Regions from separate parts of the Micrococcus sp. IITD107 genome, predicted to be linked through region 4. Evidence: riboswitches for the same ligand, from Rfam matches in the RefSeq annotation. Region 4 holds a riboswitch; each other region holds the start of a gene.
What was found. A riboswitch is a leader RNA that binds a small molecule or an ion and turns the genes downstream of it on or off. The one in region 4 is predicted to bind S-adenosylmethionine.
Positions count from the first base shown of each region.

Region 1: it holds a riboswitch for S-adenosylmethionine, as region 4 does, so the genes downstream of both, ACEXHE_RS12715 (acyl-CoA dehydrogenase family protein) here and ACEXHE_RS07690 (LLM class flavin-dependent oxidoreductase) in region 4, are expected to answer to the same signal.
Region 2: it holds a riboswitch for S-adenosylmethionine, as region 4 does, so the genes downstream of both, ACEXHE_RS08205 (LLM class flavin-dependent oxidoreductase) here and ACEXHE_RS07690 (LLM class flavin-dependent oxidoreductase) in region 4, are expected to answer to the same signal.
Region 3: it holds a riboswitch for S-adenosylmethionine, as region 4 does, so the genes downstream of both, ACEXHE_RS08235 (ABC transporter ATP-binding protein) here and ACEXHE_RS07690 (LLM class flavin-dependent oxidoreductase) in region 4, are expected to answer to the same signal.

Region 1 covers NZ_JBHFFN010000009.1:60,451-65,895, reverse strand. The annotation lists gene paaE (1,2-phenylacetyl-CoA epoxidase subunit PaaE) at 1-965, shown strand, start outside; gene ACEXHE_RS12720 (enoyl-CoA hydratase/isomerase family protein) at 990-1,784, shown strand; gene ACEXHE_RS12715 (acyl-CoA dehydrogenase family protein) at 1,768-3,039, opposite strand; SAM riboswitch class I at 3,117-3,210, opposite strand; gene ACEXHE_RS12710 (PaaI family thioesterase) at 3,252-3,542, shown strand; gene ACEXHE_RS12705 (M20 family metallopeptidase) at 3,543-4,871, opposite strand; gene ACEXHE_RS12700 (agmatine/peptidylarginine deiminase) at 5,128-5,445, shown strand, end outside.
Region 2 covers NZ_JBHFFN010000003.1:261,974-267,418, forward strand. The annotation lists gene ACEXHE_RS08185 (MmcQ/YjbR family DNA-binding protein) at 1-148, opposite strand, end outside; gene ACEXHE_RS08190 (hypothetical protein) at 391-792, shown strand; gene ACEXHE_RS08195 (hypothetical protein) at 783-842, shown strand; gene ACEXHE_RS08200 (YtxH domain-containing protein) at 968-1,360, shown strand; gene ACEXHE_RS08205 (LLM class flavin-dependent oxidoreductase) at 1,508-2,929, opposite strand; SAM riboswitch class I at 2,940-3,031, opposite strand; gene ACEXHE_RS08210 (LLM class flavin-dependent oxidoreductase) at 3,111-4,505, opposite strand; gene ACEXHE_RS08215 (dipeptide ABC transporter ATP-binding protein) at 4,594-5,445, opposite strand, start outside.
Region 3 covers NZ_JBHFFN010000003.1:269,057-274,501, forward strand. The annotation lists gene ACEXHE_RS08220 (ABC transporter permease) at 1-9, opposite strand, end outside; gene ACEXHE_RS08225 (ABC transporter permease) at 129-1,082, opposite strand; gene ACEXHE_RS08230 (ABC transporter substrate-binding protein) at 1,087-2,745, opposite strand; SAM riboswitch class I at 2,850-2,942, opposite strand; SAM riboswitch class I at 3,186-3,283, shown strand; gene ACEXHE_RS08235 (ABC transporter ATP-binding protein) at 3,294-4,181, shown strand; gene ACEXHE_RS08240 (aliphatic sulfonate ABC transporter substrate-binding protein) at 4,370-5,440, shown strand.
Region 4 covers NZ_JBHFFN010000003.1:151,342-156,786, forward strand. The annotation lists gene ACEXHE_RS07680 (ABC transporter permease) at 1-430, opposite strand, end outside; gene ACEXHE_RS07685 (ABC transporter substrate-binding protein) at 427-2,145, opposite strand; gene ACEXHE_RS07690 (LLM class flavin-dependent oxidoreductase) at 2,289-3,743, opposite strand; SAM riboswitch class IV at 3,833-3,945, opposite strand; gene ACEXHE_RS07695 (hypothetical protein) at 4,005-4,427, opposite strand; gene ACEXHE_RS07700 (acyl-CoA dehydrogenase family protein) at 4,531-5,445, opposite strand, start outside.

The DNA of each region.
Region 1 (5,445 bases), on a different contig from region 4:
CCTACTCGATCTGCACCGACCCGAAGCCCGGTGAGATCCGTGTGGCCATCAAGAAGGACCTGGGCGGGCTGTTCTCCACCTGGGCCAACGAGAACCTCAAGGCCGGAGACCGCATGGAGGTGATGAACCCGCAGGGCGCGTTCACCTCCAAGGTCAATGTGACCTCCATGAACGACGCCGAGAAGCTGGCTGAGAAGGAGGTGGCTGGCAAGGCCAACGTCCACCTGGTCGCCTTCGCCGCCGGCTCGGGCATCACCCCGATCATGTCGATCGCCAAGGCCGTGCTGCGCGCCTCGAACACCTCCACCTTCGACCTGGTCTACGCCAACCGCTCCGCGATGGACGTGATGTTCTCCGAGGACCTGGGCGATCTGAAGGACAAGTACCCCTCGCGTCTGGCCGTGCACCACGTGCTCTCCCGCGAGCAGCGGATCAGCCCCCTGATGTCCGGGCGGATCGACCAGGACAAGCTGGACGAGCTGCTGAACCATGTGGTGCGGGTGACCGAGGCCGACGAATGGTTCCTGTGCGGCCCGTTCGAGCTGGTGCAGATGTGCCGGGACACCCTGGCCAAGCGCGGCGTCCCGGAGGACAAGATCCGCTTCGAGCTGTTCACCACCGGTCAGCCCGATCGCCCGCAGGGCCAGCAGGGCCGTGCCGTGGTGGCCGACCCTTCCGGTGAGAACTACACCATCGAGTTCCGTCTGGACGGGCTCTCCTCCTCGATCGAGTCCCCGGTCTCCGCCCACGAGACGGTGCTCAACGCCGCCCTGCGCGTGCGCCCGGACACCCCGTTCGCCTGCGCCGGCGGCGTGTGCGGCACCTGCCGGGCCAAGGTGGTCAAGGGTGAGTTCGAGATGGAGGAGAACTACGCCCTGGAGAAGGACGAGGTGGAGCGCGGCTACGTGCTGACCTGCCAGACCCGCCCGACCTCCAAGGAACTGGTCGTCGACTTCGACGCCTGATCCTCTCCTGAAGGGACTGATCCCATGATCGAGCTGACCTACACCGGCCCGGCGGACTCCGTGGCCGAGGTGACCCTGAACGCCCCGCAAAAGATGAACTCGCTGGACGAGCAGGCCCTGGCCGACCTCGCCGCCGCCTACACCGAGGCCGCGGCGAAGGCCCAGGAGGGCTCCGTGCGGGCGCTGCTGCTGCGCGGCGAGGGCCGCGGGTTCTGCGCCGGCCGGGACATCTCCAACGTCACCCCCGCCACGGACGACGCCTACGACTACCTGGCGCAGAAGGTCACCCCCGTGCTGCGGCAGATGGCCGACTTCCCGGCACCGACCTTCGCCGCCGTGCAGGGTGCCTGCCTGGGCGTGGGCCTGGGCCTGGCCATCGCCACCGACGTGGTCTACGTGGCAGACACCGCCAAGATCGGCTCCCCGTTCGCCAACCTGGGCGCCACCCTGGACTCCGGCGGGCACGCGCTGTTCACCGAACGGCTGGGCGCCCACCGCACCCTGGACCTGATCTACACCGCGGAGCTGATGAGCGGCGACGAGGCTGTGCGCTCCGGGCTGTTCTCCCGGTCCGTTCCGGCCGATGAGCTGCTGGAGTTCACCCGGACCAAGGCCGCCGCCGCGGCCCAGGGCGCCACGCAGGCGTTCCTGGCCTCTCGCGCCCTGGTGGCCCAGGTCCGCGACGAGCGGATGGGCCTGTGGGACTCGGTGGAGAAGGAGAACCGGACCCAGGGCGACCTCTGCGGCACCGCCGACTACTCCGAGGGGTTCGCCGCCTTCCAGGAGAAGCGCAAGCCGAACTTCACCGGCCGGGGCTGACCGCCCCCGCCGCCGGGGAGGGGGCTGCGTCACCGATGGCGTTCAGCCCCTCCGGCAGGGTGCCGTTGATCCAGTAGTCCCCCAGGGCCCGGGCGCGGAAGGCGATCGGGTTGTGGGTGGCCACCGTCTGGGCGTTGCGCCAGTGGCGGTCCAGCCCCTTGGACGTGGAAGTGGCCGAGGCGCCCACCGTCAGGAACAGGTCCTGGGCCGCACGCAGGGCCAGCTCCGGCACGGTCACCTGGGCGTGCTCTACGGCGACCTCCGCCAGATGCAGCTCCCGGGGCACCTCACCCTGGTGGCCGAAGCGGTCAGCTCCGGTGGCGGCGGCCGCCGCCAGGGCGTCGTCGAAGGCACGGGCCGCGTGCAGCACCGTGGCCTCGGCGGAGAAGGCCGAGGCCGCGATCCGGCCGGTGGCCTCCTGGATGAGCGGATCCTCCCGGAACGGCAAGCCGGAGCCGGTGTTGAACGTGCGCGCCCGGCCGGCCACCGTAGCGGCGGCGTCCCGGCGGGCCGCCCGGGCGATCCCGGCCAGCACCGCCAGCAGCACCAGCTGGAAGAACCCTGCCTCATGAATGGCCTCCGGGGTCCCCACGGTGCGGCCCAGCACGGCGTCCTCCGGGAGCTGGACCTGATCGAACACGGCGGTGCCGGTGCCGGTCAGCTTCTGCCCGAACCCGTCCCAGTCGTCCTCCAGGGTGACGCCGTCCGCATCGGTGGGCACCAGGGCGAACCGGCGTCCGGGCTGCACCGTCCCGTCTGCGTCCTGCACCGCCGCGGAGACCCGGGTGTAGTCGGAGAAGATCGAGCCGGTGGCGTAGAACTTCCGGCCGTTCAGCGTCCACCCGTCCTCGGTGGGCCGCAGCACTGTGTTGAGCGTCCCCAGACGGTTCCCGCCCTTCTCGGTGGACGCGTTCCCCACCGTGACACCGGCCAGGACCCGTGCATACCAGGTGGCCTGGACGTCGTCGGGAAGGAAGCGGAGGGACTCCACGAAGCCGGCGTGGGAGCGGTACAGGTGGGCGATGTTCGAATCCGCCTCAGCCAGGTCGATCAGCAGGCGGATGAAGTCCTCGATGCTCGCACCCGCCCCGCCCTGGGCCACGGGGACGCGGAGGGCTCCGAACCCGGCCTCGTCCAGCATCCGCACCTCCTCGAACGGCAACCGGCGCTCCAGGTCCCGTTCCAGCGATCCGGCCGCGATCTGGTCGAAGAGCGGCTGGAAGCGGGCGGACAGGGCGGTGTAGGCGGTGCACATGCGGCGGTCCTCTCGGTCACACCGACGAATCGCGGTGCCCGCCGACGCGGCTCAAGGCCGGGCGATGCGGGACCGGGTCTCCATCGGTCCTGGCGGTAGCACCCGTCGGGGAGGCCCCACGGGTTGCTGCGGCGTCACGGAGCCAGGTCTCTCAGCCGCTCTGGATGGTGATGCGGTCAGACTAGGCGGCACGGGACGGAGAGCGCCGTCACATGGCGTCGTGTGACGCAGACGGGGGTGTCCAGGGAGGGCTGGTCGCCACGCTGCTGGACGCCGCCATGGGCGAGGCTGTGCGGGACGGGCTGGAGGAGAGCGAGAAGACCGCCACCGCCCAGCTCGCCGTCACCTACCTGAACCCTGGCCGGGTCGGAGACACCCTGACGGCCACTGCCGAGGTGCGCAAGCGCGGCGGGAAGCTGGTGATGGTGGAGGAAGAAGTCTCCACCCAGGACGGAGATCCGGTGGCCCACGGGGTGGCCACGTTCACCGTGAGCCGGGACTGATCAGGCGTCTGTCCCGGCGGCCTGGTCCGGGTCCTGCACGGCGGGGGTGCGCAGGGCCAGTTCGGCCAGCACCTCCACGGCGCGGGGCAGCACAGCGTCGTCGAACACGGCCCGGGGTGAGTGGTTGCTCTCGGCCGTCTCCGGGTCCTGCCCCTCCGGCACCGCACCCAGCAGGATGTAGGCCCCGGGCACGCGCTGGAGCACCTCGGAGAAGTCCTCGCTGCCCGGCTCGGCCTCCGGAAGGTCCAGGTAGGACTCCGGCCCGTACAGGTCCTCGATCACCTCGCGGGCGAACTCCACCGCGGCGGGGTCGTTCACGGTGACCGGGAACTCGCAGTCAGGCCGCACGTCCGCAGTCATCCCGTGGGCGGCGGCGATCCCGTGGGCCATCCGCTCCACCGCCGGGATCAGCCGCTCCCGCGACTCCGCCGAGAACGTGCGCAGGGTGATCCCCAGGGTGGCGGTGTCCGGGATGATGTTCGCCGCCGTCCCCGCGGTCAGGTGACCCACGGTGGCCACCACGGGGTCGAACGCGTCGAACTGCCGGGTCACCAGCGACTGCAGCGCCATCACCATCTCGGCCGCCACCGGAACCGGGTCCTGGGCCAGGTGCGGCACCGAGCCGTGCCCGCCGTTGCCCTGCACCGTGACGATCAGGTCATCACAGCCGGCCTGGATGGGACCGGGGCGGCTGACCAGCATGCCGTGCGGGTACTTGGCGGAGTACACGTGGATCGCGTAGGCGGTGTCCACGGGCTGCCCGGCGGCCTCGAGCAGCCCCTCCTCGATCATCCGCTTCGCGCCGCCATCGGTCTCCTCCCCCGGCTGGAACATGCCCACCACATCGGCCACCAGCTCCTCCCGGCGCTGTCCCAGCCAGGCCAGCGCGCCGTAGAGCCCGGCGGTGTGCAGGTCGTGTCCGCAGGCGTGCATGGTCCCGGGCACCTCGGGCGCATAGTCCAGCCCGGTCTCCTCGGTCACCGGCAGCGCGTCCATGTCCCCGCGCAGCAGCACCACGGGCCGGCGGGTCCCCTCCGGCACGGGGGCGCCTCCCCGCAGGACCACGACGACGGAGCTCAGCTCCCGGCCCACGGTCACCTCCAGCACGGGCTGGCCGGTGCGCGGGTCATCGCCCAGCTGCTGCTGCAGGCGGGCGAGCCGTTCCAGCACAGCCGCCTGGGTGCGGGGCAGATCCAGGTCCAGCTCAGGGTGTCCGTGCAGCTGCCGACGGAACTCGATCACGTCCCGTGCCAGATCGGCAGGGACGTTCGGCGCCAGGGAGCTGACGGAATTGGAGTCAGAAGCAGTCGGCGGCTGGGACTGGTTCACGGTGCACCTCGGCGGACGGGACAGCCCAGGCGGTACCGGGCAGTCAGCAGATCGGACTCCTTCACGGTACGCAGGCGGACCAGAGTGAGCCACTCCACGCGGACTCGAGCGGGGAGACCTGCGACCGCGGGTGACCGACGGATAAAATGATCGTCGTTCATTTTAGGAGTATGATGTGCGTCATACTCCATCCGCGGCCAGCGGAGGACGGCGGGAAGGAGCCCTTCCCTCCCCGACACCTGAGACGGAGCATCCGATGACCGAGACCACCACTCCAGCGCACGCCGGCACCGTCATGCCCCCGGAATGGGGCCCGCATGAGCTGACCTGGATGTCCTACCCCACCCCCAACGACACCTTCGGCCCGGCCGGGTCCAAGACCCTGGAGCGCGCCCGGACGGCCTGGACCCGTGTGGCCCGCACCATTGCCCGCTACGAGCCGGTCCGCGTAGTAGCCCATCCCGACGACGCGCAGGACGCACGTGAACGACTCGGAGAGGGCATTCAGGTCCTGACCGCGCCGCTGAACGACGCCTGGATGCGCGATGCCGGACCGTCGTTCGTCCACAACGCA
Region 2 (5,445 bases), 110 kb from region 4:
CGCCGAGCAGGTCCAGGCGGACGGTGTTCCAGTGCTTCTTGGACATGTGCCAGCCGGGCTCGACGAACTCGTGCGCTGCCCGCAGGCGGACAGCCAGCTCCGGGTCACACTTGAGGTGCAGACGGTGCTCGGAGATCAACGCGAACATCCGGGCCGGCCCCTGCGGCCGCCCTCGCACCTTAACACCGGAGTGCGGGGGTCGAAGGGCCAGTCCAACCAGGCCCCTGTCTGGTCTGCGCAGACCTGCCAAGCCCAGTCCGACCCTCGGGCCCACGCCAGCTGCTCCCCGCCTGCACTGTCCGCTCTGTCTGCACCGTTCACCCCGACAGTCTGGCACTCTGATCCCCTGGACCACAGCCTCTCCGACAAGGCCGCCGCACCACGGAAGCGGTGAAGGACGGAGCCACCACCACGGCCCCCGCCGCCCAGACCGTGGCCGGGGTGCCCTGGGGGATGGTGCTCATCTGGTTCTGCCTGCTGGGCTGCGCGGCGCTGGTCCTGTGGAACCTCCTGCAGGCCCTGGTCCCGAACGGGTCCTCCACCGGATCCGGCAGGGGTTCAGACCGCGCCGACCGTTGGAAGGCCCGCGGCAAGGCCCTGGGCCAAGCAGTCGTGTTCTCCGCGCTCACCGTAGTCTTCGGCACCTATGGGTTCGGCGGCAGCAGCTACTCCACCGAGTCCACCCAGTCGCTGACCGCCACCCTGATGGCCCACTCGCTGGGCGTCGTCGTGCCCTGTCCCAGGCACAGCCGTTCGGCGAGATCGCCCTCGGGGCGCTGGGGATCGGCCTGATGCGCTATGGCGCTTACCAGATCGTGCGCAGCCGCTACGACGTGATGTGAAGCACGAGTTCCCTGGGCGTTCGCTGGGAACAAGTTGACCGGCGGCGGCATCCGGAGAAGACTCAACAGAGGACACCCCACAGGCGGAGTCCCCCTGAGTCCCCGCCACGATTAGGAGACACACCATGCGACTGATCACCCTCGGCATCGGCGCCGCGCTCGGCTACCTGCTGGGCAGCCAGGAAGGCCGCCGCAACCTGGAGAAGATGAGCAACAACGCCAAGAGCTTCTGGCAGGACCCCAAGACGCAGCAGAAGGTCCATGAGGCCACAGAGACCATGAAGACCAAGGCCCCCTTGGTGGCGGACAAGGTCTCCACCACCGCGAAGGATGTGACGGACAAAGTGACGGACAAGGTCAACGAGGTCAAGGACGGCTCCGAGAAGGACGCCGGCGACGCAGATCCGACCAAGGGCAACGTCACGGCCGGCTCAGAGAAGACCACCGCAGGCAAGGACGCTGTGTCCGACCCCTCGCAGTCCCTCGAGAACGAGGGCGGCGGACTCACCCGCTACTGAGCCACGGCTCCCCGTGGGCCACGCGCCCGCCCGGTGAGCCCCCGCTCACCTCTCACGATGACGGCACCCCAGGTTCCCTGCGCAGGGAACCTGGGGTGCCGTCGTCGGGGGCCCTTCCGGAGCCCCTCCGGAACGGGCCGTGTCCGCTCAGCCCACCGGCCTGCGGTTCCTCAGGGCGAACCGGGCGCCGTAGTGGTTCTCCGGCAAGTGGTCACCCTTGCCGAAGAGCTTGTTGCGCATGGTGCCCTCGCGGTACTCGGTCTTGTAGCGGCCGAGCTTCTGCAGCTCCGGCACCACGTACTCCACGATGTCCTCAAAGGTGCCCGGGGTGATGTGGTAGGCCAGGTTGAAGCCGTCGATGTCGGTCTCGTCCTGGATCTCGGCCAGGCGGCGAGCCACAGTTTCACCGGAGCCGATGATCACCGGGCCGAAGCCGCCCACACCGCACCACTCGGCGATGCGACGCACGGTCCAGGGGTTCTCGTCGTCGCCGGATGCCTTCTTGAAGGTCTCGATGGTCGACTGGATCGCGTTGGACTCCACGTCGCCCAGCGGCTCATCCAGGTCGAACTGAGACAGGTCGATGCCCATCCAGCCGCTCATCAGCACCAGGCCGCCCTCGACGTCGGTGTAGCTGGCCAGCTCTTCGTACTTGGCCTGCGCCTCCTCGTCGGTGGCACCGGTGACGATGGTCTGCATGGACATGATCCGGATGTCGTACGGGTCGCGACCTGCCTCCACCGCAGCCTGGCGCAGCTTGGTGGTGGTGGCCTTGATCAGGTCCGGGGTCGGCGGGTTGATGAACACGGCCTCAGCGTGCTTGCCGGCGAAGGCGCGGCCACGGGTGGAGGCACCGGCCTGGTAGATCACCGGGGTGCGCTGCTTGCTGGGCTCGGTGAAGGCAATGCCGGGGGTCTTGAAGTACTTGCCCTCGTGCTCGATGCGGTGGACCTTGGTCGGGTCAATGAAGACACCGTTCTCACGGTCCTCGACGACGGCGTCGTCCTCCCAGGAGCCCTCGAGCAGCTTATAGACCACATCGAGGTACTCGTCGGCGTGGTTGTAGCGCTCGTCGTGCTCCATCTGGTCGTCGTGACCGAAGTTGCGGGCTGCCGAGGGCAGGTAGCCGGTCACCACGTTCCAGCCCACGCGGCCCTCGGTGAGGTGGTCCAGCGTGGCCAGACGGCGGGCGAAGGAGTAAGGGTGCTCGTAGGCGGTTCCGGCGGTGACGCCGAAGGTGAGGTTCTCGGTGACGGCGGCCATCGGTGGCACCACGAGGATCGGGTCATTGGTGGGCACCTGGGTGCCGGCCTTTAGAGTCGCCTCGTCCGAGTTGCCGTAGACGTCATAGGGACCGAGCACGTCGGCGATGAACAGTCCATCGAATAGGCCACGCTCCAGGGTCTGGGCCAGGTTGGTCCAGTAGCCCAGGGTGTTGTAGGTGCGCGACTTGTCCTCCGGGTGACGCCACAGACCCGGTGACTGGTGGGCCACGCAGTTCATGTCGAAGGCGTTGAAGAGGATCTCCCGCTGACCGGAGGCGGTGGTGGGGAAAGTGGATTCAGGCACGATGATGCTCCTTCCATCGGTCCTGGCAGTAGCACCGATCCGTCCATGCGGGGGTTGCTGCGGCGTCAACGATCCAGGTCTCTCGGCCGCTCGTGATGGGTACGTGGTTCATTCGAGCACACCGCGGGCACCGGGTCGAACCAAGTGTCGTCCCATGACAGGTGCCTCAGGTGAACTCCCTTCATGAGCCGACGGGAAGTGGTTCCACTTCAGTCTGCTCCCGGGGGCGTTCAGTGGCTGCTGCGGAGTACTCAACGAACGCGCCGCGGTATGTTGCTCCGGGGTGGCCCTCGGGCAAACGGTCGCCTTGTCCGGTGAGCTTCTGGCGCAGTGTGCCCGGCGCGTACTCAACTTGCGCAAGCCCCCGGCGTCTCAGTTCGGGCAGTAGCCCCTGGATGATGTCGGTATATGTGCCGGGCAGAGTGGAATTGATGATGTTGATGCCATCGATGCCTGCGTCTTGCCACTGTTCCAAGACATCGGCGATCTGCTCGGGTGTTCCGGCCAGTCGGTTGTTGATGGACCGGTAGCGCACGAAGTCCTCCAGTGTGGGGTCCTCGGTATTCGCCGCACGGCGGACAGCCGCCAAGTGTCCTTGGCCGCCCTCGGTGGTGAGGTCCTTCATTTTGGTGTCCAAGGGGAGCCCGCCGAAGTCCACTCCGAGGTTTCCTCCTATGTGGCTCAACAGGGAGTCCATGTCCAGAGTCTGCTCCAGGTCATCACTCTTGCGCTGCACTTCTGCCTCCGTGGACCCCACGATGATGTGGAAGCCTTGGAGGAACTTGATGCTGTCGCGCGCGCGGCCTAAGGATTCGGCACGGTCCCGCACCTTGGCGGTGTACTCGGCCGCATGGGAAGGATCCACCAGCGCCGTGAACGTGGCTTCGGCGTGTGTGGCACAGAACTCCTGGCCTCGCGGGGAGGCTCCAGCCTGAAACAGTAGAGGGGTCCGCTGCGGGGAAGGGCTGGACAGGTGCGGCCCTTCGACAGAGTAGCGAACACCCTGGTGGTGGATCTTGGCAACCCGCTCTGGGTCGGAGAAGACACTTCCGGCCTTGTCCTGCAGCAGTGCCCCGTCGTCCCAGGATCCTTCCCAGAGCTTGTAGACCACGTCCATGTATTCATCAGCCCAGGCGTAGCGGTCATCGTGCTTCTCCAGACCAGCTGCACCGAAGTTCCGATGGGAGTTTTCCAGGGCCGACGTCACAATGTTCCATCCCACCCGGCCGCCGGAAAGATGGTCCAAGGTCGACATCTGACGGGCGAACTGGAAGGGGTGGGACTGGATGATCGAGCTGGTGGCGGCCAGGCCGATGTTCTCCGTCGTCGCCGCCAGCGCAGAGAGCAGCACGACCGGGTCGTTCGAGGGAATCTGCAGTCCATGGCGCAGGTGCTCAGCCCATCCGCCGTCGTGATTCCCATAGAGGCCGACGACGTCGGCGAAGAACATTGCGTCAAACTTGGCGTCTTCAAGTTCCCGCGCCAGCTCCTGCCACATGCTCAGCTCATTGAATCGGTGCTGTTGGGCTTCCGGGCGTCGCCACTGGCCGCCCTGGATGTGGCTGCCAGTATTCATGAGGAAAGCGTTGATGATCAGTCGCGGGCGAGTCCCCTGTGCACCGCCTGTGGCGGTAGTGGAGTGGTTCGTCATGAGCTGTGTCCTCCTAGTGGACCGGGGTGAGCTCGCGCAGCAGGTTCCCGGGGTTCGCTGCTAGCAGCGCCTGGGTGTAGTGCTCGCGAGGAGAGTCAAAGATCTCGCGCACGGTTCCGCTCTCCACAAGGCGGCCGGCCTGCATGACACCGACGCGGTCGGAGATCTGCTCCACGATGTGCAGGTCGTGGGAGATGAAGATGTACGTCAAGCCCAAATCACGCTGCAGCGCATCAAGTAGGTCCAGGACCTGCGCTTGGGTGAGTACGTCCAGAGCCGAGAGCGCTTCATCCAACACGATGGTGCGGGCACCCAGAACCAGGGCTCGAGCGATTGCGACGCGTTGACGCTGCCCTCCGGAGAGTTCAGCCGGCCGAGCGGCTGCCACCCGAGGAGGCAGGTTGACCTGCTCCAGGAGTTCGGCGACCTTCGCCTTGCGTTCCGCGCGGGTGCCGATCCGATGGTTGTCCAGGGGTTCGGAGACGATCTTCTCGATGCTCATCCGAGGGTCGAGCGCAGAATCGGGGTTCTGGTAGACCAACTGCAGGTCTTTCCAGAGGTCACGCCGCTGCCGACCTGTCAGGTCGCTGACGTCCTGACCGTGGACGTGCACGGTTCCCGCGTCCTGGTGCAGCAGTCGCAAGATCAGTCGTGCCGTGGTGGACTTGCCCGAGCCGGACTCTCCCACCAAAGAGAAAGTCGTTCCCGCGGGCACCGAGAAGGACACATCGTCGACGGCGCGCCGTGCCGCCTCGCCCGTGCCGAAGACCTTGGTCAGTCCGTGGACTTCCACAGCGGGCAACAGCTGAGCCTCCAGATCCGGCACCGGATCCTTGATCCCGGCGGCGGCCAGAGCGCGCTCCAG
Region 3 (5,445 bases), 120 kb from region 4:
CCAGTCCACGCGGCGCCGACGGCGAGCGCGGGCCGGTGCCAGATCGTTGGCATCATGGGGTCCAGCAGCGGGCCCAGCGGTTGGGCCGGGCTGGTGAGCGACCACATCTTCTACGATTGCCAGTGCCATTACCGTGTCCTTCCCGCAGCAGCCGGATGAGCCTTCAAGACCCGGGGGTCCAGTAGCGGGTGCAGCAGATCGACAATGAGGCTGAAGACCACGAACGCTGTGGCCGTGATCAGGACCAGCCCTTGGACCAGGGGGATGTCCTGGGCGGTGACGCCCTGGAGGACGATCTGGCCCAGCCCGGAGCGGGAGAACACCGTCTCGGTAATGACCGATCCGGCCAGCAGCGCACCGACGGCCATCGCCATGACGGTGAAGGCTGGCGCGACCGAGTTCTTGAGGATGTGCGCGAAGAAGATCCGCGTTTCTGAGGCACCCTTGGCTCGCAGCACGTCGACGAAGGGCTGGGCGTAGGTCTGCTCGATCGCCTTGAACAGCACCTGCGCGATCGGTGCGGAGACGTAAGCACCCAACAGCACCACCGGAACCGTCAGCGAGAGGAACGATCCATCAGGGAATATCGACATCACGCCCAGCTGGAACGAGAGGACCTGCAACGCGATCAGACCGACCCAGAACACCGGGACCGAGGAGAACAACGGCGGCAAAGCCTCCAGCACGGCACGCACCCAGCGCACCTTCACCAAGCTCGCCACACTCACCAAGACAAAGGAGAGGACGACGGCGAAGACGAACGCCCAGCCCGCCAATTCCAGGGTGGAACCGATGACGCCGCCAATGCGTTCGACCACCGTTTGCCCGGCGCTCAAGGCATAGCCGAAGTCACCGACGAACAGTCCGGCCAGCTGGCCAAGGTACTGCACGATCAGTGGCTGGTCGTAGCCGTACTGCGCTTGCATCGCGGCCACCACCGCCGGATCCGGGGCAGCGTCAGCTGAGAGGAAAATCGTCACCGGGTCGCTGGGCAGCAGCTGCACCGACAGGAACACGACGGTGTAGGCCAGCCAGATCACGATCAGCGCCTGGCCGACACGACCGAGGGCATACCGTGCCATCTGCTTACTCTCCTTCCTTCCAGGCACCCTGGAAGATCGGAGCCGCACCGGTGGTGAACTCCACATGCGTGCCCGAGTGAGCGCCATAGACCTGAACTTCGTCCCACAGCACGATGGCGTGGGCCTGCTCGTTGACGATGTAGTCCTGCTGCTCGGCAAGGATCTCGTTGCGGGCGTCCTCGTCGGCCTCGGCGTTAGCGCGGTCCACCAGCTCGTCGAACTCGGGATCGTCGGCCAAGGTCAGGGTTCCACCGGAGCCGTAGAGCGGACCGAGCCCGCCGTAGCTGAAGGCGCGGGTGCCATAGAGCGGCACCGTCTCGTCGGTCTGGGCCTGCAAGAAGAAGGTGTTGTCACCGGCGCGGCTGGTCAACTTCACACCGAGCTCCGCCCACTGCTGGACCATCAGGTCGAACACTGGCTTGATGACCACCGAGTTCGAGCTGGCGGAAACCGTCAGCTCCAGTCGCTGGCCGTCCTTCTCACGGATACCGTCCGAGCCGACAGTCCACCCGGCTTCATCAAGCAGTTCCTTGGCCCGCTCTGGGTCGTAGGCGAAGTCCTCCGAGAGGTCCACGAAGCCCGGGGCACCGTGGTTCAAGATCGATCCGGAGAGCTGGTAGCTGTCCGAGAGCACGGTCTGCTTGATGGCTTCGCGGTTGGTACCGATCTGCAGGGCCTGACGCACGCGTGCGTCGGAGACTTCCTCATTCTCGAAGCGGACGGCCATGTGGTTGGAGGACAGGTCCGTCCCGGGTGCTGCATAGACGCTGTGGCCAGCGGCTTCCAGGGTGGCTTCGTCCACCGGCTGGATGCCGCGCACCAGGTCCGCCTGACCCGTCGAGACGGAGCCGGCACGGTGGCCGACCTCGGGCAGGTAGCGCAGCGTGAAGCCGTCCAGATAGGGCGCACCCTGGTTCTCCGCGGTCTCGGGAGCCCAGGCGTAGTCCTCACGGGCGGTGAAGACGATCTCCTGATCGGGCACCTGCGATTCGAAGGTGAAAGGACCGGACCCGATGACCTGGGCAATGTCGTTCTGACCGGCATTGTCGAGTTCGAAGACCGAGGGTGCAACCAAGCCGCTGGTCACCGAGGAGGTGGCGCGGACGAAGTTCGCGTTGGGCTCGGAGAGGGTCACGGTGACCTGATCGTCGCCGGTAACCTCTGCCGAGACGAAGTTCTTGTAGTCCTGGTTGGGCTGGATCTGCGCGTCAGTGATGCCCTCGCCAAAGACCTGGAGATTCCGTGCCACGGCCTCTGCGTCCAGAGGAGTGCCGTCAGAGAAGGTCACGCCCTCGCGAATGGTGAAGGTCCACTCGGTCAGGTCGTCATTGGGCGACCAATCCGTGGCGATCCACGGCACCAGTGTCTCGGTCTCGGCGTCGTAGTAGGTCAGGCGGTCCAGCACCGAATTCAGCACGTTCGCCTGGCGGTAGTCGGTAGCCGACTGGGTCTGCCAGCGCGGTGCGGGCACGACGTCGGCAAATACCAGGTGGCCGCCTTCGACCGGCTCACCCGAGGCGGCAGCGGACTCAGGGCCAGTGGTGGGGTTCTGTGCTTGGGCACCGTTTCCGCAGGCGGAGAGGGTCAGGGCGATGGCGACCAGGCCGACGGTGAAGGCTCCGCGCTGGCGAGATCCCGGGCTGCGAGTGATGATCTTGCTCATGTGATGCTCCTCGGTTCATGACCTCGGAAGCCCACACAACGTCTTGGCGAAGAGCCCGCGAGCGCGTCCCGTCAGGGCTCTTCCGTGGGATCGTCGCGTGACTGCTCCATCGGTCCTGGCGGTAGCACCCTGGCCCCGTAATGGGCGGGTTGCTGCGGCGTCATCGAGCCAGATCTCTCGGCCGCTCTGGATGGGTGGTCACAACTTAGCACCCTGATGCCCGGGTCGCGCCAGCTCCGAAACGTCGCTCAAGTCACACATCGTCATGAATCCGCCCACCACCGCCCCCTCACCGCCTGCTCACATGGGCTGACGATTTCGTCCCCGTCTCGACCGACAATTCGTCCAGACTTTCCGCGACATCTCCCGTGACCGCGCATGACGCCAACAGGCCCGCAGAAATTGACAGTTCCGCGCAAAATCAGGCCTACTGGAAAGACGAACCATCCAGAGCGGCTGAGAGATCTGGCTCCGTGACGCCGCAGCAACCCCCCACTCACCCCGTGGGCGAGGGTGCTACCGCCAGGACCGATGGAGTGTGATTCACCATGACCGCAGTCACCACTGCCCCCTCCCTGTCCAGCCCGGCCTCCTCCGCCGCTCCCGGACAGTCCACCGCTCACGACGACGGCGCCCGCACCTCAGCGGGTGCGTCCAGCAGCCTTCCGGTCACCTTCCGTGGAGTGGGCCGGTCCTTCCCCGTGGACGGTGGGACGCGGACCGTCCTGCGTGACGTGGGCCTGACGGTCGCCCCCGGCGAGATCCTGGCGATCGTCGGCGCCTCCGGCTGCGGCAAGTCCACGCTGCTGCGTGCGGCGGCAGGACTGGACCAGGGGTTCTCCGGCAGCGTGCTGATCGGCGAGGAGCCGGTCCGTCCGCATGACCACCGCACGGCCATGGGCTTTCAGGAGCCGCGCCTGATGCCGTGGCGCACCATCCACCAGAACGTCGCCCTGGGGCTGCCCTCCCGGACCAGCCGCAGTGCCGGTGCAGAGCAGGTGGACCGTCTGCTGGAGCTGGTGGGACTCTCGGCCGCAGCCGGACGCCGTCCCCGAGAGGTCTCCGGCGGCATGGCCCAGCGCGCATCCCTGGCCCGAGCACTGGCCCGGCGTCCTGGGGTGCTGCTGCTGGACGAGCCGTTCGGTGCGCTGGATGCCCTGACGCGGCTGAAGATGCAGGACCTGCTGCTGGACATCCACGCCCAGACCGGAACCACGGTCCTGCTGGTCACCCACGACGTGGACGAGGCCCTGCAGCTGGCCGACCGCATCCTGCTGCTGGGCGCGGATCCGTCCGACCCTGACCGTCCAGGGGCCACCACGCGGCAGGTGCTCACCGTCCCGGGCAGCCGCCCGCGCGACCGGGGCTCGGCCGAACTGGCCGCCCTGCGCTCCTCCCTGCTCGAGGGGCTCGGCGTGGACTCCCACCGACACTGACCCACTGACCTCGGCCCGCCTGCGGGCCAGGAGCCGGTCCACCCCCGGTGGACCTGGTCCCGACTGCGGCCTCACCTCATCACCCTGTCATGCTCGTCAGTTCTGACAGCACTGACACGTGGCACCATCTCGCGGTCATCGACCGTCTGACTCGACTCACCTGAACGCTTCGTCTCGAAAGGCCACTCATGCGCATCGCCCCCTCTGTCCCCACCCGACGAGCCGGTCGGCCCCGCCGCGCCCGCGCCCTGACCGGGCTGGCCGTCGTCGCCGTGTCCGCCCTGGCCCTGACCGGCTGCGTGGCCGGTGAGAACTCCGCGTCCGGCGGCACCGGCGCCGGAGGGGACGCCGGGGGCGGCTCCTCCGCGGACACGCTGTCCATCGACTTCGCCACCTACAACCCGCTCTCCCTCGTCATCAAGGAGAAGGGGTGGCTGGAGGAGGAACTGACGGACGAGGGCGTCGAGGTGGAATGGGTCCAGTCAGCCGGTTCGAACAAGGCCAATGAGGCCCTGCGCGCGGAGGCGATCGACATCGGCTCCACCGCTGGTTCGGCCGCGCTGCTGGCCCGCGCCAACGGCTCGCCCATCAAGACGATCAGCCTGTACTCCCAGCCCGAGTGGTCCGCCCTGGTGGTGCCCGCCGACTCGGAGATCACCGAGGTGTCCCAGCTCGAGGGCAAGAACGTGGCGGCCACCAAAGGCACTGACCCCTACTTCTTCCTCATCCAGGCGCTGGAAGAGGCCGGTGTGGATCCCGCCGACGTGACGGTGCAGAACCTGCAGCATGCCGACGGCCGCTCCGCGCTGGAGAACGGCTCCGTGGACGCCTGGTCCGGTCTGGATCCGATCATGGCCGGCGCCGAGCAGGCCGGGGCCACGCTGTTCTACCGCAACGTGGACTTCAACACCTACGGGTTCCTCAACGCCACCGAGTCGTTCCTGGAGGAGTCCCCCGAGCTGGCTCAGACCGTGGTGGACGTGTACGAGCAGGCCCGCACCTGGGCCCTGGAGAACCCCGAGGAGACCGCCCAGATCCTTGCCGATGTGGCCGGACTGGACCTCGAGGTGGCCACCACCGTGATCGAGGAACGCTCGAACCTCGACGTGGACCCAGTGCCCGGCCAGGCGCAGCTGGACGTGCTGGAGAAGGTCGGCCCGATCTTCGTGGAGACCGGCGATGTCCGCGACCAGGCCGCCGTCGACCAAGCTCTGGCCGAACTGCTTGAGCCCACCTACGCACAGAAGGCCCTCCAGTGACCGCC
Region 4 (5,445 bases):
CCGCGGCGGCGGCCTCGATCCCTTCGAACAGTCGGGTGGCCCAGGGGGCTCGGCCTGCGGTGGCAACCAGCATGGCGATGGCCACGACCCAGGCCACCACCAGAGCGCTGAAGCTCAGCAGGACGGTGGGCCACAGCTGGTCACCGATCACGTCGACCACGGGGGTGAACAACTGGTAGGAGGTGCCCAGGTCACCGCGCAACAGCCCACCCAGATAGTTCAGGTACTGCACGATGAGCGGGTCGTTGAACCCGAACATCTCATTGATCGGTGCCAGTTCTTCCGGTGAGCGTTCCTGGACCTGACCGGTGCGCTGGTTCAGCAGGAGGGTGGCCCGGTCGCCAGGCAGCAGGGCCTGGATCAGGAACGTCACGGTGGCAGCGGCCCAGACGACGAAGAGTGCCTGGGCGAGGCGGAGGATGATCTTCACTGCTGCTCACCACCGTTCACAAAGCTGGCGTCGTAGAACAGCGGCCCGCCCTGGGAGGCTTCGGTGTGAACGTCCTGCAAGACCGAGTCCACCGCCAGGGTTGAGGTCTGGGTGTAGAGCCCGATGGCGGGCAGTTGGTCGCTGAGCTGCTGCTGGGCGTCCAGGAAGTGCTCGTTGGCGTCTTCCGTGGTGGCCGCTGACAGCCCGTCCTGCACTGTCTGGTAGACCTGCTCATCAGCCAGGAAGGTCGAATTGGCCCCGTTGGGCTTCGCCGGCGTGCTCGGGCGGTAGTTGATGTTCAGGATGCCCGCGTGCGGACTGGTCCAGTAGCCCAGGTAGCCGTCGTAGCTGTCCGGGGTCGAGAAGGCCCCGGAGAACTGCTCGGACTGGGTCAAGGGGCGCAGCACCACGCGGAAGCCGGTGGCCCGTGCCTGTTCCTGCAGAGACTGCATGGCCGTGGCTCCTTCTTGGGTGACGATCGAATTGAGGCCGAACACGAAGGTGACCTCCAGGGGCTGCCCGTCTTGGAGTCGGGTCCCGTCGGCATCGCGTGCGGTCCACCCGGCCTCATCGAGCAGGGCGTTGGCCTGGTCGAGGTCGAACGGGTAGTCCTGGGCGACGTCGGCGTTGTAGGCCGGGGTGCTCTGGCTCAGCGAACCGTTGCCTTCAAAGGGAACGGTGCCCAGGAAGGCCGAGTCGACGATGGCCTCCCGATCCAGGGAGTAGGCCAGCGCCTTGCGCAGGCGTTCGTCCTGGAACAGTCCTCGCTGGGTGTTCAGCGAGAGCGTCACTGGCCGGCCCGGGGTGATGTACTGATCGACCTGGTACCGGGACCGAGCATCGGCCATGTTCACCGCGGGGATCTCGCCGATGGCGTCGGACTCCCCGCTGAGCAGAGATCCGTAACGAGAGGTGTTGTCCTGAACGAAGCTCCACCGGATCCCGGCCACGTGGGCCGGTCCTTGATGATCCGCGTTGGCCGGGGCCCAGTTGTAGTCCTCGTTGCGCGTGAACTGCAGGTACTCACCACGCCGCCATTCCTCCACCACGAACGGACCCGACCCGATCGGCTGCTCGCAGTTCTCTTCGGCCGTTCGCTCGCGCAGTGCGGTCGGTGACTGCAGGCCGAAGTAGGGCTGGCTGACGCTGGAGAGGAAGGGACTGTACGGCTTGGACAGGTGCACCGCGACCTCGTAGGGCCCGGTGGCCTCCGCCGACTCGTAGAACCCGCCCAGATGTGCGGCCGCGGTGCCATTGCCGCCGTTCATCCAGTAGTCGAAGTTGTAGGCCACGGCCTCGGCGTCCAGCGCTGTGCCGTCGGTGAAGGTGACGTCCTCGCGCAGGGTGAAGGTCCAGGTCAGTCGGTCATCGGACACGGACCAGTCGGTGGCGATCCAGGGGACCACCGATCCGTCGGGTTCGGCAGACACCAGGGCGTCCAGGACTTGGCGTGAGGTGAAGGCCTGCTGAACCCAGCCACCGTAGACGCAGGGGACTTCTTGCAAGTGGGCGTAGCGGATGATGCCGCCGTCTTTCTCGGTGGCCGAGGTCCGCTCGATGGTTCCGGAACCGGCCACGCAGCCGGCCAGGGTGAGCGCGGAGACAGCCGCCCCGGCAGCCAGGGAGATGCGGCGCGCATTGCGGGCGCGATCGGCGCCTCGTGGTGGGTGAAAGTGCCCGTTCCCGGGCGCGTTCGGTGAAGGTGGGGTGCTCATGATGCCCTTTCGGCGAGAGTGGGAGGCGACCGGCGACGTGCACGGCGAGGTGCTCAGGGGCCGGTCACTCAAGGAGAGGCACTGGGTGACGGACGGTCTGGGGCCAACCGCTCGCCCGTCACCCGGGCAAATGGAGGTGCCGGTCAGTTCCCGACGCCGGCCGCTGCCGGCTCGTGGTCGGCTGCCGCATCCCGGGGCTCACCGGATCGGAGGACCTGATCGGTCTCGGCGAAGGCGCCCCGGTACTGGGCGGCCGGGTGGGTGTCCGGCAGGCGGTCGCGGCCGAAGAGCTTCTGCCGCAGCGTGCCCGGCCGGTACTCGCTCGGGGCCAGTCCGCGCTCGCGCAGCACCGGCAGGACCTTCTCGGCGAACTCCTCGAAAGAGCCCGGGATCACCCAGTTGACGACGTTGATCCCGTCCACCCCGGCGTCCTGCCAGAGCTGCAGCTGATCGGCGATCTGCTCCGGTGTGCCCACCAGGCGGTTGTTGCGGTGACTGCGCCAGGCCACATCCGCCACCACGGGCTCACGGTCGGTGATGGCCTTGGAGACCCACTCGGTGAAGCCCTTCTGCGTGTTGGTGTCCACTGCGGAGAGCGGGGTGTCCGGCGGGTAGACGCGGCCGTCGGGGTCCACCAGCGCGGCGTGGGCCAGGTAGCCGTCCACCGAGGCGAACTGCTCGGCCTCCGCCAGCTTGGCCTGCGCCTCCCCCTCGGTGTCCCCGATGATGAAGCTGAGCCCCTGGAAGAACTTGATGTCCTCCGGCGCTCGGCCGGCCTCCACCGCACGGCGGCGGGTGTCCTCGATCTGCTGGCGGGCCACATCCGGGGTGGCGGAGATGATGAAGACGGCCTCGGCATTGCGGGCGGCGAAGTCCCTGCCGGAAGCCGAGGCGCCAGCTTGGAACAGCAACGGCGTGCGCTGCGGGGAGGGCGAAGGCAGGTGCGGGCCCTCCACCGAGTAGCGCTCACCCACATGGTGGATCTTGTGCACCTTGGCCGGATCAGAGTAGCGGGAGCCCTCGCGGTCCTTGAGCACCGCGCCCTCATCCCAGGAGCCTTCCCAAAGCTTGTAGGTCACGTCCACATACTCCTGAGCCCAGCGGTAGCGCTCGGTGTGGTCGGTCAGCCGCGGCAGACCGAAGTTGCGCGAGCCGTTGTCCTGGGTGCCGGTGACGATGTTCCAGGCGATACGGCCGTTGGAGATGTGGTCCAGCGTGGAGAGCTGGCGGGCGAACTGGTACGGGTGGGACTGGAAGACGTTGGAGGTGGTGGCCAGGCCGATGTTCTCGGTCACCACGGCCAGGGCACCCAGCAGCACGGTCGGGTCGTTGGAAGGAATCTGCAGTCCCTGCTCGACGTAGACCGACCAGTCAGCGTCGGCGTCGCCATAGTGACCCACGACGTCGGCGAAGAACATCGCGTCGAACTTCGCCTCTTCCAGCGTCTTGGCCAAGTTGATCCACGTGTTCACATCGGCGAACTCGGTCTGGCCAGCGTCAGGACGTCGCCACTGTCCGTGATGGATGTGGCTAGTGGTGTTCATGACGAACGCGTTGAAGTGCAGCGGCGTGGGCGAGGACTGGTGAGGCTGGGCCATGGAGGCGAACCTTTCGATCGCAGCGCGCCGCAGGACCAGCGGGGCAGGACACAGCAGATCGGTGACATTCGCATCTGGTGCCCACGGGAGCGCTGTACTTGCCGGTCACGTGCGTGCCGGCCGAATCATCACCTGGAGCACCCCGCTACAGCGAGAGGGTTGCCGTCCGGCCAGCCAGGGCTTCGCACCGGAACTCGTGATTCTGGTAATAACCCTAGGGGGATCGGCGGGGACGTGTCCAGTGAGCGTGGTCACCCGGCGTCATGTTGAACACAACGACGTTGTGTGACTTGTCAGCAGCCAATCTGCGTCACATTCAGGGCTCGAGCTGGCGCACCAGGCGGGTCGGAGCCGTCGAGCGGTAGCTGATCTCGATCCACTCGGCATCTTCCGTCCAGCGTCGTTGTCAGCAGGGGCGTCCGGGTTGGGGCCGGACAGGTCCAGGGCCCACCAGCCGGAGCTGGCCAGATACGCCGGCCGGAACGCTCGAGCGTCCTGCGCCAAGACGTCGACGTCGGCCCCCTCGACCTTCACCGAGGCGCCGCAGTAGGCGAAGACCTTCTGGGTGAAGAATGCCGGACGGCCGTGGGAGACCTTCATCTGGGCCTGCGGCAGAGCCAGGGCCAGGGTGCTCACTCGCTGGAAGTGCGGGTCCGCGTCGTCGTACATCACCGGGTGAGCCATGGGCACCAGTGTGGCCCCACCGCCGGCGGACCGTGAACAGTCCGTCAGCGATGGGGCCGGGGTTCGGCCGTCAGGGCCGGGTCAGGGCCGGGTCAGGGCCAGATCAGTTCTGGACCGAGCCCAGGCGGTATGAACGTCCCGGGGCGGTGCCGTTGACCTCCCAGTCGCCCAACAGTCGGGCGCGATAGATCAGCGGGTTGTGCTGGGCCAGCACGCGGGCGTTGCGCCAGTGCCGGTCCAGACCGCGGCTGCCGCTGACCGCGGAGGCGCCGCCGACCTCGAACAGGGCGGTGGCCGCGCCCAGCACGGTCTTGGCGATGACCTGCTGGGCCTGGTAGACGCGGACGTACAGGGCGTCGACCACGTCCTCGGGCAGCTGCAGGCCCACGGCGCCCAGCGAGCCCTCGCGTTCCAGCACACCGCCGAGGGCGGCGACCACGGAGTCGAAGGCCGCCCTGGCGGCGAACGCGGCCGAAGACAGCTCGCCCACGACCTGCAGCACCTGGGCGTCGTCGCGGGGCAGCTCGGCGGCACCGTGGGAGAAGCTGCGACGGCGCCCGCGGACGTACTCGGCGGCGTCGCGCACGATGGCTTCCCCAATCCCGGTCAGGGCGGCCAGGTGCAGGAACTGCCAAGCCGCCTGACCGGTGGCCACGCGGGTTCCGTCGTCGAGCCCGCCGTCGAAGACCTCTTCCTCCGCGACGGGCGTGCTCTCGAAGACGGTGGTGCCGGAGGCGGTGAGCTGCTGGCCGAAGCCGTCCCAGTCGTCCAGCAGGGTCACGCCCGGCGCGTCAGCCGCCACGATCGCGGCGGTCTCCTCGCCCTCAGCGTCCACCGCCGCGACGATGATCCAGTCGGCGTACAGCGTGCCGGTCGAGTAGTACTTCGTGCCGTTCAGCCGCCAGGTGCCCTCCGCATCGCGGGTCAGCGTAGTGGTGCCCTCCCCCACCGCGTTGTTGATCTCGGTGATGGCATTCCCGACGACGGCGCCCTCCGCAATCCGGCGCAGCCAGCGCTC